Regions from separate parts of the Streptomyces sp. 11x1 genome, predicted to be linked through region 2. Evidence: riboswitches for the same ligand, from Rfam matches in the RefSeq annotation. Region 2 holds a riboswitch; each other region holds the start of a gene.
The links. Region 2 has a riboswitch for cobalamin ahead of cobN (cobaltochelatase subunit CobN). Riboswitches for the same ligand answer to the same signal wherever they lie in the genome.
Positions count from the first base shown of each region.

Region 1: it holds a riboswitch for cobalamin, as region 2 does, so the genes downstream of both, P8T65_RS44815 (energy-coupling factor ABC transporter permease) here and cobN (cobaltochelatase subunit CobN) in region 2, are expected to answer to the same signal.
Region 3: it holds a riboswitch for cobalamin, as region 2 does, so the genes downstream of both, P8T65_RS36885 (cobalamin biosynthesis protein) here and cobN (cobaltochelatase subunit CobN) in region 2, are expected to answer to the same signal.

Region 1 covers NZ_CP122458.1:10,178,565-10,183,921, reverse strand. The annotation lists gene P8T65_RS44830 (metalloregulator ArsR/SmtB family transcription factor) at 1-132, opposite strand, end outside; gene P8T65_RS44825 (MFS transporter) at 290-1,618, shown strand; gene P8T65_RS44820 (HoxN/HupN/NixA family nickel/cobalt transporter) at 1,646-2,770, opposite strand; cobalamin riboswitch at 2,977-3,182, shown strand; gene P8T65_RS44815 (energy-coupling factor ABC transporter permease) at 3,212-3,931, shown strand; gene P8T65_RS44810 (energy-coupling factor ABC transporter substrate-binding protein) at 3,928-4,449, shown strand; gene cbiQ (cobalt ECF transporter T component CbiQ) at 4,455-5,210, shown strand; gene P8T65_RS44800 (ATP-binding cassette domain-containing protein) at 5,212-5,357, shown strand, end outside.
Region 2 covers NZ_CP122458.1:1,016,235-1,021,591, forward strand. The annotation lists gene cobN (cobaltochelatase subunit CobN) at 1-2,991, opposite strand, end outside; cobalamin riboswitch at 3,061-3,202, opposite strand; gene cobG (precorrin-3B synthase) at 3,283-4,602, shown strand; gene P8T65_RS04895 (precorrin-8X methylmutase) at 4,723-5,355, shown strand; gene P8T65_RS04900 (precorrin-2 C(20)-methyltransferase) at 5,352-5,357, shown strand, end outside.
Region 3 covers NZ_CP122458.1:8,410,457-8,415,813, reverse strand. The annotation lists gene P8T65_RS36905 (helix-turn-helix transcriptional regulator) at 87-944, shown strand; gene P8T65_RS36900 (hypothetical protein) at 986-1,498, shown strand; gene P8T65_RS36895 (hypothetical protein) at 1,428-1,673, opposite strand; gene P8T65_RS36890 (DUF397 domain-containing protein) at 1,771-1,977, opposite strand; cobalamin riboswitch at 2,222-2,354, shown strand; gene P8T65_RS36885 (cobalamin biosynthesis protein) at 2,455-3,396, shown strand; gene P8T65_RS36880 (cobyric acid synthase) at 3,393-4,901, shown strand; gene P8T65_RS36875 (putative cobaltochelatase) at 5,080-5,357, shown strand, end outside.

The DNA.
Region 1 (5,357 bases), 9.2 Mb from region 2:
CAGCCACAGCAGATGCAGCCGGGTGACGTCGGAGAGCATCGCGAACACTCCGGTCGCCTCGGTGAGCCGTGCGCTGTCGGGGGCGCGCAGATGCGCACCGGACGCAGGTGACACGGCATGGCGTTCAGGCATGCGCCCAGCCTAGGCGCTCCGCTCGGGGTGCGGGGGGGGGGTCGGCCATTGGGTGCGGGTTCGTGGGGGCTGGTCGCGCGGTTCCCCGCGCCGCTGCGGGGCGCTCCCCTCCCGCCATCATGTGCATAGGTGCGCACATGATGGTTATCATCTGGTCATGCTTGCCGTACTGCGTCATCGTGTCTATCGGCGGCTCTTCGCCGCCCAGATCGTGGCCCTGGTGGGGACCGGGCTCGCGACCGTGGCGCTCGGGCTGTTGGCGTACGACCTCGCGGGCGCCCGCGCCGGTTCCGTCCTCGGTACGGCACTCGCGATCAAGATGGTGGCGTACGTGGTCATCGCCCCCATCGCGGGCGCGGTCGCCGACCGGCTGCCGCGCCGGGCCCTGATGGTGACGGCGGACCTGGTGCGCGCGGGGATCGCCCTGTCACTGCCGTTCGTCGGCGAGGTCTGGCAGGTGTACGTCCTGGTGTTCCTCCTGCAGTCCGCGTCGGCCGTGTTCACGCCCACCTTCCAGGCCGTCATCCCCGATGTGCTGCCCGAGGAACGCGACTACACCCGGGCCCTGTCGATGTCCCGGCTCGCCTATGACCTGGAGAGCCTCTTCTCCCCCGCGCTCGCAGCCGCGCTGCTGTCCGTGACGACCTACGACGGGCTGTTCACCGGCACGGTCCTCGGGTTCCTCGCCTCGGCCGCGCTGGTCGTCTCCACCGCCCTGCCCGAGCGGGCCGCGGTCACCGCCCCGCGCGCGGGCGGCGTGTACGCCAGGGCCACCGCCGGGACGCGTCTCTTCCTCGGCGTGCCCGAGCTGCGGGCCCTGCTCGTCCTGAACCTCGCGGTCGCGGCGGCCGGGGCGATGGTGACGGTGAACTCCGTCGTCTACGTCCGTGATGTGCTCGACCTGTCCGCGGGCGCCCTGCCGCTGACGCTCGGGGCGTACGGGGCGGGGTCGATGGCCGTGGCGCTGGTACTGCCCCGGGTGCTGGAGAAGGTGCAGGACCGAGCCGTGATGCTGCCGGGCGCGCTGTCGCTGGCCGTGGTCTTCGCCGGGCTCGGGGCCGTCACCGCTGCTCAGGGCGGGAGTTGGCGACTGTCCGCGCTGCTGGCGCTCTGGGCCGCGTTCGGTGCCGCGTGCTCGGCGGTGCTCACTCCGGCGGGGCGTCTCGTCCGCCGCTCGGTGTCGCCCGAGGAGCGTACGGCCGCGTTCGCCGCCCAGTTCTCCCTCTCGCACGGTTGCTGGCTGCTGACGTATCCGCTGGCCGGATGGCTGGGGGCGACGGCCGGGCTGAACTGGGCGGTGCTCGCCCTGGGTTCGCTCGCGCTGGGCGCGGCGCTGACGGCCGTACGGCTGTGGCCGGCGTCGTCGACGTCCCACGTGCACGCCGGGCTCCCCTCCGGTCACCCCCATCTGGTGGGCGCCCGACGCGTCCGTGCCGGGTGGCGGCACAGCCACGGCCATCTCACGGACGGGCTGCACGCGCACTGACGGGCTGCACGTGCCCTAGGTGCGGCGTCAGCCGGTCGTCCACTTCTGCTCGATCCGCGCGCACCGCCAGACCAGCAGGGCGACCGCCCAGGTGACGAAGAAGAGGCCCACGACGACATAGCCGACGGTGTTGAGATCGACGCCGGCGACCCGGTCCCAGAAAATGCCGTGCAGATGGGCCTTCTCCGCGACGAGGCCGAGGAGTTCGACCGTGCCGATGACCAGAGCCACGGCCACGGACAGGCCCGTGACGGTGAGGTTGTAGTAGACCTTGCGGACCGGTTGGGAGAACGCCCAGCCGTAGGCGAAGTTCATGAACGAGCCATCCACGGTGTCGAGGAGCGACATCCCGGCCGCGAACAGGACGGGCAGGCACAGGATCGCGTACCAGGGCAGCCCGGAGGCGGCGCCCGAACCGGCCAGGACCAGCAGCGCGACCTCCGTCGCCGTGTCGAAGCCGAGGCCGAAGAGCAGGCCGATCGGGTACATCTGCCAGGAGCTGGTGAGGGACCTCATCAACCGCCCGAGGAGCCGGTTCATCAGGCCCCGGCTGTGCAGCTTCTCCTCCAGCGCGGCCTCGTCGTAGGCGCCCGAGCGCATCTCGCGGAAGACCTTCCAGATCCCCACCATGATCACCAGGTTGACGACGGCGATGACGTACAGGAACGTCCCCGAGACGGTGGTGCCGATCCAGCCGGTCGTCTCGTGCAGCACGGAGCCGTCGTCGCGGACCGGCCCGGCGAGCGACTTGACGCCGAGGGTGAGCAGGAACGTCAGGGCGAGCACGATCGACGAGTGGCCGAGGGAGAACCAGAAACCGACCGACAGCGGCCGCCGCCCCTCCCCCATCAGTTTGCGGGTGGTGTTGTCGATGGCGGCGATGTGGTCGGCGTCGAAGGCGTGCCGCATGCCCAGGGTGTAGGCGGTGACGCCGATACCGATACCGAAGGTCTTGCTGCCGACGCTGTAGTGCTCGGGAGCGACGATCACCACGAGTGTGAACCAGCCGATGAGGTGCAGCGCGAGGATGAACCCGGCCATTCCGGCCAGGCTCGCCCACTCCCCGCGCGTCAGGAAGCCGCTGATCCGCCGCCAGGAGAGTCCGCCCGTCCCGGCGGTGGCCGAGGGGGCGGTGTCGGTGCCAGGAGCCATGGAGCGTGCGCCTCTTCTTTCGTGGGTATGTGCGGTCGCACCCCCTCAGCCTTGTGCGCCATATTGGTAGCTGCAACTGGCTCGCAGTAAAGCTCGCGTCTGCTTTCGGTCAGGCCGTGGACTCCCGCCGACGTGCGGGGCGTGCGCCGGAGCGTGCGCCCGGGTGTGAGCTGTCGCACGACGCCCGCGCACCCCTCGCCTCCGCTTGTCAGCGTCCTTATCTGGGCACTACTGTCACCACGCCTTGGTGAACGGGAAATCCGGTGTGATGCCGGTGCGGCCCTCGCCACTGTGATCGGGAAGTCCGGCTCCGGTCCTCACGGACAGCCACTGGGTCTTCGGACCCGGGAAGGCGGAGCACGGGCGGTGTCACCCGTAAGCCAGGAGACCGGCCAAGGCGCGTCAACCATCCACGAGGTGCTGGAGAGGGTCTGCTAAGCCATGCACATAGCCGAGGGTTTCCTTCCTCCGGCGCACGCGATCGCCTGGGGCGTCGCGTCCGCGCCGTTCGTCGTCCACGGAGTACGGGCACTCACCCGTGAGGTCAGGGAGCACCCCGAGAGCACACTGCTGCTCGGTGCCTCGGGTGCCTTCACCTTCGTCCTGTCCGCGCTGAAGCTGCCGTCGGTCACCGGGAGTTGTTCCCACCCCACCGGCACCGGTCTCGGCGCCATCCTGTTCCGGCCGCCGATCATGGCGGTCCTCGGCACCATCACCCTGCTCTTCCAGGCCCTGTTGCTCGCCCACGGGGGTCTGACCACGCTCGGCGCCAACGTCTTCTCCATGGCGATCGCCGGCCCCTGGGCGGGGTACGGCGTCTACCGGCTGCTGCGGCGCTTCGGCGTGCCGCTGATGGTGACGGTCTTCTTCGGCGCGTTCGTCGCCGACCTGGTCACCTACTGCGCCACCAGCGTGCAGTTGGCGCTCGCCTTCCCCGACCCGAGCAGCGGCTTCCTGGGCGCGCTCGGCAAGTTCGGCTCCATCTTCGCCGTCACCCAGGTCCCGCTCGCGGTCAGCGAGGGTCTGCTCACCGTGCTGGTGATGCGCCTGCTGGTGCAGTCGAGCAAGGGCGAACTCACCCGGCTCGGCGTGCTCCTGACCGACCGGCGGAGCCGTACCGGTGCCGGGGCGGAGAACGAGAGCGAGGCGGTGGCCCGATGAGCCGGAACACGAAGATCAACGTACTGCTGCTGCTCGTCGTGGCCGCGCTCGCCGTCCTGCCGCTGGCCCTCGGCCTCGGCGACCACAAGGAGCAGCCGTTCACGGGCGCCGACGGCGAGGCGGAGACGGCGATCACCGAGATCGAACCGGACTACGAGCCGTGGTTCTCCCCTCTCTACGAGCCGCCGTCCGGTGAGATCGAGTCGGCGCTCTTCTCCCTCCAGGCCGCCCTCGGCGCGGGCGTCCTCGCCTACTACTTCGGCATCCGCCGGGGCCGGCGCCAGGGCGAGGCCCGGGCGCGGGCGCTGCTGGACGCTGCCGGGCAGACCGACAAGGCTCCGGAGGAGCCGGTGGACGCGACCGTCGCGGCCTCGACCGCGAGCGCGTCCGGCCCGGCGGCGAGCGTTCCGGCCGCCGCGGCCTCGAAGGGCGCGTCGGGGGCGTCCGGCGCCTCGGACCCGACCGGCGACGCAGGCTCGTCCGGTCGCTCCGGGGCCAGCCCGGCCGGGCGGGGCTGATCCGGGTGCTGCCGATCGACGCGGCGGCGCACAGCAGTCGCTGGCGCCGCCGTCATCCCGTGGACAAGGCCGTGCTCGGGCTCGGTCTCACCGCGCTCGCGATCTCCCTGCCGCCCTGGCCGGGCGCGGCCCTGGTCCTGCTGACCTCGCTCGTGGTCCTGCTGGGCCCCGCGGGCGTGCCCGGCCGTCGGCTGTGGCGGGCCTACCGGGTGCCGTTGGGCTTCTGCGTGACCGGCGCGCTGCCGCTGCTCGTGCAGGTGGGCGGGCCGGACGGGTTCGTCACCCCGGCCGCCGGCGGAGCGGTCCGCGCCGGGGAGCTGTTGCTGCGCACCTCGGCCGCCTCCCTGGGCGTGCTCCTGTTCGCCTTCACGACCCCGATGTCGGACCTGCTGCCCCGGCTGGTCCGGGCCGGGGTGCCCGCGCCGGTCGTGGACGTGGCGCTGGTGACGTACCGGATGAGCTTTCTGCTCCTGGACTCGGTGCGCCGGATCCGGGAGGCGCAGGCTGCGCGACTGGGGCACACCACCCGGGCCGCCACCTGGCGTTCCCTCGCCGGGCTCGGCGCCACCGCGTTCGTCCGGGCCTTCGACCGGGCGGCACGGCTGCAGACCGGGCTCGCCGGACGCGGGTACGACGGCACCCTGCGTGTCCTGGTGCCCGAGGCCCGGGTCTCCGTGCGGTTCACCACGGCCAGTGTCGCTCTTCTGGCGGCCGTGGCCGCCCTCACCCTCGTACTGGATTCGTCCTGGAAAGGCCGCTGACATGAGCGAGCCCGTGCTCGTCGCCCTGCGGGGCGCGTCGTTCGCATACGAGGACGGACCGCCCGTGCTCAGCGAACTGGACTTCGAGGTGCGCGCGGGGCGCGCGCTCGCCCTGCTGGGCCGCAACGGCAGCGGCAAGACCACGCT
Region 2 (5,357 bases):
GGCGTCGGTGCGCCAGTCCCGGGAGTCGATGAGCTGGAGCAGTCCGGCGCCGTACGTGCCGGGGCGGGAGCCGAAGATCCGGGTGGTGGCCCGGCGTTCGTCCCCGTGGGCCGCCAGGTCGGCCTGGACGTGGGCCCGGACGTGGTTGACCTCGGCCGGCTCGTCGAGCGACGCGGCCAGCCGTACGGCGTCGTCCAGCAGCCCGATGGTGTGCGGGAACGCGTCTCGGAAGAAGCCCGAGATGCGCAGGGTGACATCGACCCGGGGGCGGCCCAACTCCTCGGCCGGGACGGCCTCCAGTCCGGTCACCCGGCGCGAGGCATCGTCCCAGACCGGGCGGACGCCGAGCAGGGCGAGGGCCTCGGCCACGTCGTCGCCGGCCGTGCGCATGGCGCTGGTGCCCCACAGGGAGAGACCGACGGAGGTGGGCCATTCGCCGTTGTCGGCGCGGTAGCGCTCCAGCAGGGAGTCGGCGAGGGCCTGGCCGGTCTCCCACGCGAGGCGGGAGGGGACGGCCTTGGGGTCGACGGAGTAGAAGTTCCGGCCGGTCGGCAGGACGTTGACCAGGCCGCGGAGCGGGGAGCCCGAGGGGCCGGCCGGGACGAAGCCGCCGTTCAGGGCGTGCACGGTGTGGTGGAGTTCGGCGGTGGTGGCCCGCAGCCGCGGGACGACCTCGCGGGCGGCGAACTCCAGGATGGCCGTGACCTGTTCACCGTGCTCGTCCGGTACGGAGTCCGGGTCCCAGCCCAGCTCCTCCATCCGCTCGACCAGGGCGCGGGCCTTCGCCTCCGCCTCGTCGGCGGTGGTGCGGGTCGCGGCGGACTCGTCGAGGCCGAGTGCCTCGCGCAGGCCGGGCAGAGCCTGGGTGCCGCCCCAGATCTGGCGGGCACGCAGGATGGCGAGGACCAGGTTGACGCGGTCGGCACCGCCCGGCGGGGTGCCGAGGACGTGCAGGCCGTCGCGGATCTGGGCGTCCTTGACCTCGCACAGCCAGCCGTCGACGTGCAGCAGGAAGTCGTCGAAGCCGTCGTCCTCGGGGCGGTCGTTCAGGCCCAGGTCGTGGTCGAGCTTGGCGGCCTGGATGAGGGTCCAGATCTGGGCGCGGATCGCGGGGAGCTTCGCCGGGTCCATGGAGGAGATCTGGGCGTACTCGTCGAGGAGTTGCTCCAGGCGCGCGATGTCGCCGTAGGAGTCGGCGCGGGCCATCGGCGGCACGAGGTGGTCGACGAGCGTGGCGTGGACGCGGCGCTTTGCCTGGGTGCCCTCGCCCGGGTCGTTGACCAGGAAGGGGTAGACCAGGGGCAGGTCGCCCAGCGCGGCGTCCGGGCCGCAGGCCGCCGAGAGGCCCGCGTTCTTGCCGGGCAGCCACTCCAGGTTGCCGTGCTTGCCGAGGTGGATCATCGCGTCGGCGCCGAAGCCACCGTCGTCGGCGCGGGCCGCGATCCAGCGGTAGGCGGCGAGGTAGTGGTGCGAGGGCGGGAGGTCCGGGTCGTGGTAGATCGCGATCGGGTTCTCGCCGAAGCCGCGCGGCGGCTGGATGAGGATCAGCAGATTGCCGAAGCGCAGCGCCGCGAGGACGATGTCGCCCTCCGGGTTGGCGCTGCGGTCGACGAACATCTCGCCGGGCGCCGGCCCCCAGTGCTCCTCGACGGCCGTGCGCAGTTCCTGGGGGAGTTCGGCGTACCAGCGGCGGTAGTCGGCGGCCGGGATACGGACCGGGTTGCGGGCCAACTGCTCCTCGGTCAGCCAGTCCTGGTCGTGGCCGCCCGCCTCGATCAGCGCGCGGATCAGCTCGTCGCCGTCGCCGGAGGCCAGGCCCGGCACCTCGGCGTCGGTCCCGAAGTCGTAGCCCTCCTCGCGCAGTCGGCGCAGCAGGGCGACGGCGCTGGCGGGTGTGTCGAGGCCGACCGCGTTGCCGATGCGGGAGTGCTTGGTCGGGTAGGCGGAGAGGACGAGCGCGAGGCGCTTGTCGGCGTTGGCGATGTGGCGCAGGCGCGCGTGGCGTACGGCGATCCCGGCGACGCGGGCGGCGCGCTCGGGGTCGGCGACGTAGGCCGGGAGGCCGTCCTCGTCGATCTCCTTGAAGGAGAACGGGACGGTGATCAGGCGGCCGTCGAACTCGGGGACGGCGATCTGGCTGGCCGCGTCGAGCGGGGAGACGCCCTCGTCGTTCTCCTCCCAGACGGACCGCGAACCGGTCAGGCACAGGGCCTGGAGGATCGGCACGTCGAGGCCGGTCAGGGCGCCCGCGTCCCAGGACTCGTCGTCGCCGCCGGCCGAGGCCTCGGCGGGCTTGGTGCCGCCCGCGGCGAGGACGGTGGTCACGATGGCGTCGGCGGCGCGGAGTTCCTCGATCAGCTCGGGTTCCGGGGCCCGCAGCGACGCCACGTAGAGCGGGAGCGCCCGGGCGCCCTTGTCCTCGATCGCCCCGCACAGGGCGTCCACGAAGGCGGTGTTGCCGCTCATGTGGTGGGCGCGGTAGTAGAGCACGGCGACGGTCGGGCCGTCGGCGGTGGCGCGGGCGGTGCGCTCCAGCGGGCCCCAGGAGGGCGCGGGCGCGGGCGCGTCGAAGCCGTGGCCGGTGAGCAGGACCGTGTCGGAGAGGAAGCGGGCCAACTGCTCCAGGTTGGCGGGGCCGCCGTGCGCGAGATAGGCGTGGGCCTCCGCGGCGATGCCGACGGGGACGGTGGAGGCGGCCATCAGCTGGGCGTCGGGGGCCTGTTCACCGGTGAGGACGACGACCGGGCGACCGTCGGCGAGCAGCAGGTCGAGGCCGTCCTGCCAGGCACGGATGCCACCGAGCAGGCGTACGACGACCAGGTCGGTGCCGTCGAGGAGCGCGGGGAGGTCCTCCAGCGCGAGGCGGGAGGGGTTGGCGAAGCGGTAGGGGACCGGGCCGGCGGCCGCGCGGGCGCTGAGCAGGTCGGTGTCGGAGGTCGACAGGAGCAGGATGCGGGGCTGCGCGGAGCGCTCCCCGGACGATGGCTGCATGCGGCTGCTGGCCTTCCTCGGGGTCCGCGCCCCGGGCGGTGTCGGTTCGAAGTCTCCCCGGCCCGGGCGGACCGAGCGGTACGGGGAAGGGAGTTCCTGACTCGCCCGACCCTCCTGGGACGGGCTCACAGTGGCGGGACCGCGCCGGACTCACACCGGGCTTCCTCCCCTAGGGAATGTGACGGCAGACCCTAGCGCCGTGGGTGGCGTCGATGGATCGGATGATCCACCGATCAGCATAGTAAGGGTCGCCTCAAAAGGGCGGAGGATACGTCCGTTGTGCCGGTGGGTATGCTCGCCGCCATGTCCACGCCTCCCCTGCGTTCATCGTCCCAGGCCACAGCGGTCACACGGGACCGCGGCGACGCCTGCCCGGGGACGCTGCGGCTGCATACGGCGGACGACGGGGCGCTGGCCCGGGTCCGGGTGCCCGGCGGTGTGCTGGGCGTCCGCCAGGCGGAGGCGCTCGCGGAGGCGTCGCGACGGCTCGGCGACGGTGATCTTCACCTCACTTCCCGCGGCAACGTCCAGTTGCGTGGGCTGGCCGACGGCTGCGGGGGCGAGCTGGCCGAGTCGCTGGACGCGGCCGGACTGTTGCCGTCCGCCGGGCACGAACGCGTGCGCAACATCGTCGCCTCGCCCCTGTCCGGTCTCGACGGACGCGGTCTGCGCGACGTACGGCCCTGGCTGTCCGCCCTCGACACCGCGTTGTGCGCGAGCGAGGCGGCGCGGGGGTTGTCGGGCCGGTTCCTGTTCGCGCTCGACGACGGGCGCGGCGATGTGACCGCGCTGGACGCCGATGTGACCGTCCGGGCGGCCGAGGACGGTGGCGCGCTGCTGAGCCTGGGGACGGCCGGGGAGAGCCTGGCGCTTCCCGGCGAGGACGCGGCCCGTGCCGCGCTGACCGCCGCCGAGACTTTCCTGGAGGCGGCGCGGGAGAGCGGGGCCCGGGTCTGGCGTGTGACCGAACTCCCCTTCCAGGACGGGCTGCTCGAGCAGGTCCGGGACCGGCTGACCGCCGTCGGCGTCGACTCCGTGGGCCGGGTGCGAGACGAGAGCGGGACGACGACCGCAGCCGAGGGCGGCCCGGTCCCGGGCACCGTCGGCGACGCCCTCTGCGTGCACGCCCCCCTCGGTCGTCTCACACCTCCCCAGTGGCGGGAGTTGAGCGCCCTCGCGGCCGCGACACCGTCCCGTGAACTGCGGCTGACGCCGTGGCGCGGCGTCGTCGTACCCGTACCGGGCCTGAGCGAGGAGCAGGCGGCCGACGCGCTCGGCCGGCTCTCGGTCACCGGCCTCGTCACCGATCCGGCCTCCCCCTGGCTACGTGTCGGGGCCTGCATCGGACGGCCCGGCTGCGCGAAGTCCCTGGCGGACGTACGGGCGGACGCCACCGAGAGCCTGACGGCGGCAGGACGCGCGGGGCTCCCCCTGTACTGGTCCGGCTGTGAGCGCCGCTGCGGCCACCCCCGAGGCGAACGGATCGACGTGGTGGCGGTGGAGGGCGGCGGCTACGAGCTCTCCCGCACCGTCCCCGGCCGAAGCCCGCGCACCGCCCCCATGGCGGACCCGTCCCGACTCGCCGCCGCCCTGGGGGAGATCACCCCCTAGACCACCGAGAAGCCGCACGACACGGACCCGATGGCGCACACAACCCGCACAACGCGCACGAACCGCACGACCCGCACGAACGACCCCCGTACGCCGACCGAGAGCAGCGAGAAGACCACCGTGACCACCTACGACTACGAGAAGGACGGCCCGGCGATCTACCGCCAGTCCTTCGCCACCATCCGCGCGGAGGCGGACCTCGCGGCCCTGCCCGCCGACGTCAGCCAGGTCGCGGTCCGGATGATCCACGCCTGCGGAATGGTCGACCTCGTACGGGACTTGGCGTACACGCCCGACGTGGTGACCCGCGCCCGTGAGGCCCTGCGTGCCGGGGCGCCCATCTTCACCGACGTGCGGATGGTGGCCAGCGGGGTGACCCGCAAGCGGCTGCCCGCCGACAACGACGTGCTGTGCACGCTCTCCGACCCGGCGGTCCCCGAGCTGGCGGCGAAGCTGGGCACCACGCGCAGCGCCGCCGCGCTGGAGCTGTGGCGGGACCGGCTGGAGGGCTCGGTCGTGGCCGTCGGCAACGCGCCCACCGCGCTGTTCCGGCTGCTGGAGATGATCGACGAGGGCGCGCCCCGGCCCGCCGCCGTCATCGGGGTGCCCGTCGGGTTCGTCGGCGCGGCCGAGTCCAAGGACGCGCTGGCGGAGCATCCCTCGGGCCTGGAGCACCTCGTCGTGCGCGGCCGTCGTGGCGGCAGCGCCATCGCCGCCGCCGCGCTCAACGCGATCGCGAGTGAGGAAGAGTGAGC
Region 3 (5,357 bases), 7.4 Mb from region 2:
CTGTACGACGATATCCCAATCGGCGTAAGCTATCAGATACATGCCGTTTCGACGATGGCCACCCGACAGCTGAACAGGGGAGCGCCATGCCCAGGGACATCGATCCGAGCCTGAATCGACGCAGGCTCCGAGTCGAACTGCGCAAAGCCCGCTACAAGTCCGGGTTGACCAAGCAGCAGACCGCGGACGCCCTGGAATGGTCCCTGTCGAAGATCATGCGCATCGAGGCCGGCACGGTCGGGGTCAGCGTCACCGATGTCCGGGCGCTCATCCAGCAGTACGGGATCACGGACCCGGCGCTGGTCGGTGAGTTGGAGGAGGCCGCGCGAGGCTCGAAGGGGCCGTCGTGGTGGGCCCCTTGGGGCAACCTGGTCTCCCAGCCGTTCGCCCAGTACCTGGGCTACGAGGGGGCGGCGACCTCCATCCGCATCTACAACCCCATCGTCCTCCCGGGCCTCCTGCACACCGAGGACTACGCCACCGCCCTCCTCTCCCCCACCTCGGAACCCACCGCCGTGCGACGGTCGGTGGAACTCCGTCTCGCCCGGCAGGAACGGCTGATCGACTCCGACGCCGGGCCGCGCGTCGACATCGTCCTGGACGAGGCCGCCGTACGGCGGGTGATCGGCGGCCCGCGGGTCATGCGGCACCAGCTGGACCACGTGAAGGCACTGGCCGGACGGCCCCGGATGGGCATCCGGCTGCTGCCGTTCTCGGCCGGGGCACACTTCAGCACCCTCAGCCCGTTCATCCTGCTCGGGTTCCGGGACGACGACGACCTGCTCTACCTGGAGGGCCCCAACGGCGGACTGTCGAACCGCGAGGACCTCGACCTCACGGTCCGCTACCAGGAATGCTTCGCGGACATCAGCGACCACGCGTACGAAGGCGACCGGATGATCGAGTTCCTCGACACGGTCAGGGAGAGCCTGGACAACGACTGAGCACCGGGCCGGGACGCCCGGCGGAATCGGGGGGAGGGCCCATGGCGGTCTTCGGATGGCACGAGTGGTGGAGGCGGCTGACGGCGCGCCGCACCGGTCCCGGCGACGGTGAACCGGACGGCGCCGCCCCGGCCGACCCCCCGGAGGCCGGCGGCCCGGCGCCGCTGGACGACTGCACGCTGAAGGCGTACGCCATGCAGGAGGCGGAGTGGGCCGAGGCCCTCATCCGGGTCGAGAGCGCCCGGGTCGACGGCGAGATAAGGCTCCTGTCCGCCCGCCTGTTGCTGGGCACGTTCTGCGCGAGCGTCCTGCTGCTGAGCATCGCCGTGGCCGGTCGGGTCGTGCCCACGACCGGGTTCGGCGCCGCGGCACCGCTCACCACGGCGATCACCGGAGCGATCGCCGCCGCTCTGCTCACCTCGCTCGCGGCCGGTCTGGGCAAGGTGCTGCGCGCCCGCGCCGACGCGGCGCGGCCTCTCGGCCTCAGCGCTCCTCCGGGCCCCGCAGCCGAGCCCCGACCAGAGCCCGGTCCAGGGCCCTCAGCCGCTCCGTGACCGGGGTGAGCCCCCACCACAGGCCGGCCCCGGTGGCCAGGAGGGCGGTCACCGCCAGCCAGACGACACCCCGCGCCTCCGTCCCCGGCACCAGCAGGGCGGCGAGAGCTCCCACCCCCACGGCGAGGACTCCGGCGACCGTGCTGAAGAGCACCAACGGGGCGGCGGCGGACAACAGTGTCCGCCGATCCCTCGATGCCCGCGCACGCGCCGAGGCGGATCCCTTGGTCCGATCTTCCATCGCGTGTACCTCCCGTCCCCCGAACGGTTCTTCAAGAGCCGTCCGCACCCGGGTCCACAAGCCCCGCCAGAAAACCACACCACGCGGTGTGACGGAAGGAGAGCACAGCGTTCTTCTTCCAGTTCGAGTCACGCACCAGAACCCAGCCCTCCCCGAAGCACGCCTCCACGCACACGGTGGTGTCGCCCGAATAGCTGCTCTTGATCCAACTCCGCGCCGAGGACTCCCTGTCGAGCACCCTGACCTCCACCTCACAAGTCAGCGCGCCGACACGCGTCCACCGCGACGACCCGAGCGCCGTGTCCAGCCGCTGCCGCTCGTCGGCGCTCAGTCTTCGTACTGCCGTTCCCTCAAGTGTTCCCGCCCGACACCGCGGAAATGAGCGCAGAAAGAGCCGATTCGGGCGTCTGGCGATATTTCAGCGATGTGGGGCTGAGCACACCCCTGCGCCGCAGGTCAACAGCAAGTTGACGGGTCTTCCGGGAGCGTGGTGGACTGCCGGGGCCATCTACGACGGCAGGAGAGGAAGCCGGTGCGAGTCCGGCGCGGTCCCGCCACTGTCACCGGGGAAGAACCTCCCGGGAGCCAGGAACTCTCGCCGTCGGTCTCGTCGAACCAGGGCGTGGACACCCTGAGTGAGGACATATCGCCATGCGCGGCTGCCGTCTGAGTCCCCGTACCGGGCCCTCGTCCGATCTCGCGATCGGCTGAACCCGTGCGTGCCGATCGCGTGTTCGCGTACGGCGCCACCGCCGGAATCCTCGGTGACCTGCTGCTCGGCGATCCTCGCCGGGGGCATCCGGTCGCCGCGTTCGGGCGGGCCGCCGGTGCCGTGGAGCGGGTGCTGTGGCGGGACCACCGAGGGTGGGGCGCGCTGCACACCGCCGTGTGCGCGGGTGGCGCCGTGGCGCTCGGGGCCGTCGCCTCGTCCGCCGTGCGGCCCTCGCGTGCCGCCTCCGTCGCGCTGACCGCCGCCGCCACCTGGGCCGTGGTCGGGGGGACTTCGCTCGGACGGGAGGCCCGGGCGATCGGGCGGTCCCTGGAGGCGGGGGACGTCGACGGCGCGCGGGACCGCCTGCCGCATCTGTGCGGACGGGATCCCCAGGCGCTCGACGCGGACGGGATCGCGCGGGCGGTCGTGGAGTCCGTCGCCGAGAACACGTCGGACGCGGTGGTGGGGGCGCTCGTGTGGGGAGCCGTGGCGGGTGTGCCCGGACTGCTGGGGTTCCGGGCCGTCAACACCCTGGATGCCATGGTCGGCCACCGGTCGGAGCGGTACCGGCGGTTCGGATGGGCCTCCGCGCGGCTGGACGACGTGGTGGGGTGGCCGGGAGCACGACTGACGGCGGTGCTGGCCGCGGCCTCCGGCGGGGACGCCCGGGGGGCCGTACGGGCCTGGCGCGCCGACGCGCACAGACATCCGAGCCCCAACGCGGGGCCCGTGGAGGCGTCGTTCGCGGGGGCGCTCGGAGTACGGATGGGGGGCACGTTGTCGTACGGGGGGCGGGTCGAGCATCGACCTGTGCTCAATGGGGAAGGACGCGCCGTCGAAGTGGGCGACATCGAGCGGGCCGTGCGGTTGTCAAGGCGGGTCGGATGGCTGGCTCTGGGGATCGGTGCGGGTGTGTCGCTGCTGCGGTCGAGGAGGCAGGGATGAGTGGCGGGCTGTTGGTCGCCGGGACCACCTCCGACGCCGGGAAGAGCGTGGTCACCGCGGGGATCTGCCGGTGGCTGGTGCGCCGGGGCGTCAAGGTCGCGCCGTTCAAGGCGCAGAACATGTCGCTCAACTCCTTCGTGACGAAGGAGGGAGCCGAGATCGGACGGGCGCAGGCCATGCAGGCCCAGGCCTGCCGGGTGGAGCCCACCGCGCTCATGAACCCCGTGCTGCTCAAGCCCGGTGGCGAGCGCAGCAGTCAGGTGGTGCTGCTGGGGAAGTCCGTGGGCGAGATGAGTGCGCGCGGCTATCACGGAGGGCGGCAACAGCGGCTGCTCGGAACCGTGTTGGACTGCCTCACCGAGCTGCGGGGCACGTATGACGCGGTGATCTGCGAGGGGGCCGGCTCTCCGGCCGAGATCAATCTGCGCCGGACCGACATCGTCAACATGGGAATCGCCCGGAACGCCGGGCTGCCCGTGCTCGTGGTCGGGGACATCGACCGCGGTGGGGTGTTCGCGTCGTTCTTCGGGACCGTCGCGCTGCTCTCCCCCGAGGACCAGGCCCTCGTCGCCGGGTTCCTCGTCAACAAGTTCCGGGGGGACGTCTCCCTGTTGGAGCCGGGGCTCGACATGCTGCGCGGGCTCACCGGGCGGCCGACGTACGGGGTGCTGCCCTTCCGGCACGGGCTCGGCATCGACGAGGAGGACGGGCTGCGGGTCTCGCTGCGGGGGACGGTGCGGGAGTCGAACGTCGCGCCGCCCGTCGGGGAGGACGTGCTGCGGGTCGCCGTGTGCGCGGTGCCGTTGATGTCCAACTTCACCGATGTGGACGCGCTCGCCGCCGAACCCGGTGTGGTCGTGCGGTTCGTGGACCGGGCCGAGGAACTGGCCGACGCCGATCTCGTCGTCGTCCCGGGGACCCGGGGCACGGTCCGGGCGCTGGAGTGGCTGCGGGAACGGGGACTCGCCGAGGCGCTGCTGCGCCGGGCCGCCGAGGGGCGGCCGGTCCTCGGCATCTGCGGGGGCTTCCAGGTCCTCGGGGAGCACATCGAGGACGACGTCGAGAGCCGCCGGGGGCATGTACCGGCGCTCGGGGTGCTTCCCGTCCGGGTGCGGTTCGCCCCGGAGAAGACGCTCACCCGGCCCGTCGGGGAGGCCCTCGGGGAGCGGGTCGAGGGGTACGAGATCCATCACGGGGTCGCCGAGGTGCTGGGCGGCGAGCCGTTCCTGGACGGGTGCCGGGTCGGGCAGATCTGGGGCACGCACTGGCACGGGTCGCTGGAGTCGGACGGGTTCCGGCGGGCCTTCCTGCGCGAGGTGGCCGCCGCCTCGGGGCGCCGGTTCGTACCGGCCCCGGACACCTCGTTCGCCGCGCTGCGCGAGGAGCAGCTCGACCGGCTCGGCGACCTGATCGAGGAGCACGCGGACACGGACGCGCTGTGGCGGCTCATCGAGTCGGGTGCGCCCAGCGGGCTGCCGTTCGTTCCGCCGGGGATGCCGGGATGAGGGCGCCGCCGTCTCCGGCTGTCCCCGCAGGGGCGGGGAGCACACCAGAACGCCGCCCATGCGCGGGCTCATCGCCGGGCCATCCCCGCTCAGGCAGGGAGCACAGCACCAGGTTGACCGCGCACGAGCCGTCGAGCCGCCCGCATCTCACCCATTCACCCGTAGGAGGGCCCACCGCGTGAGCACGCACTTCCCCTTCACCGCCGTCGTCGGGCAGGGCGACCTGCAACTCGCCCTGCTCCTCAATGCGATCAGCCCGCGCATCGGCGGTGTGCTCGTGCGCGGTGAGAAGGGCACCGCCAAGAGCACCGCCGTGCGGGCGCTCGCGGCGCTGCTGCCGGAGGTGGAGGTCGTCGTCGGCTGCCGGTTCTCCTGCGACCCCGTGAAGCCGGACCCGGCCTGTCCGGACGGGCCGCACGAGCCGGCGTTCGAGACCCGGCCCTCCCGCATGGTCGA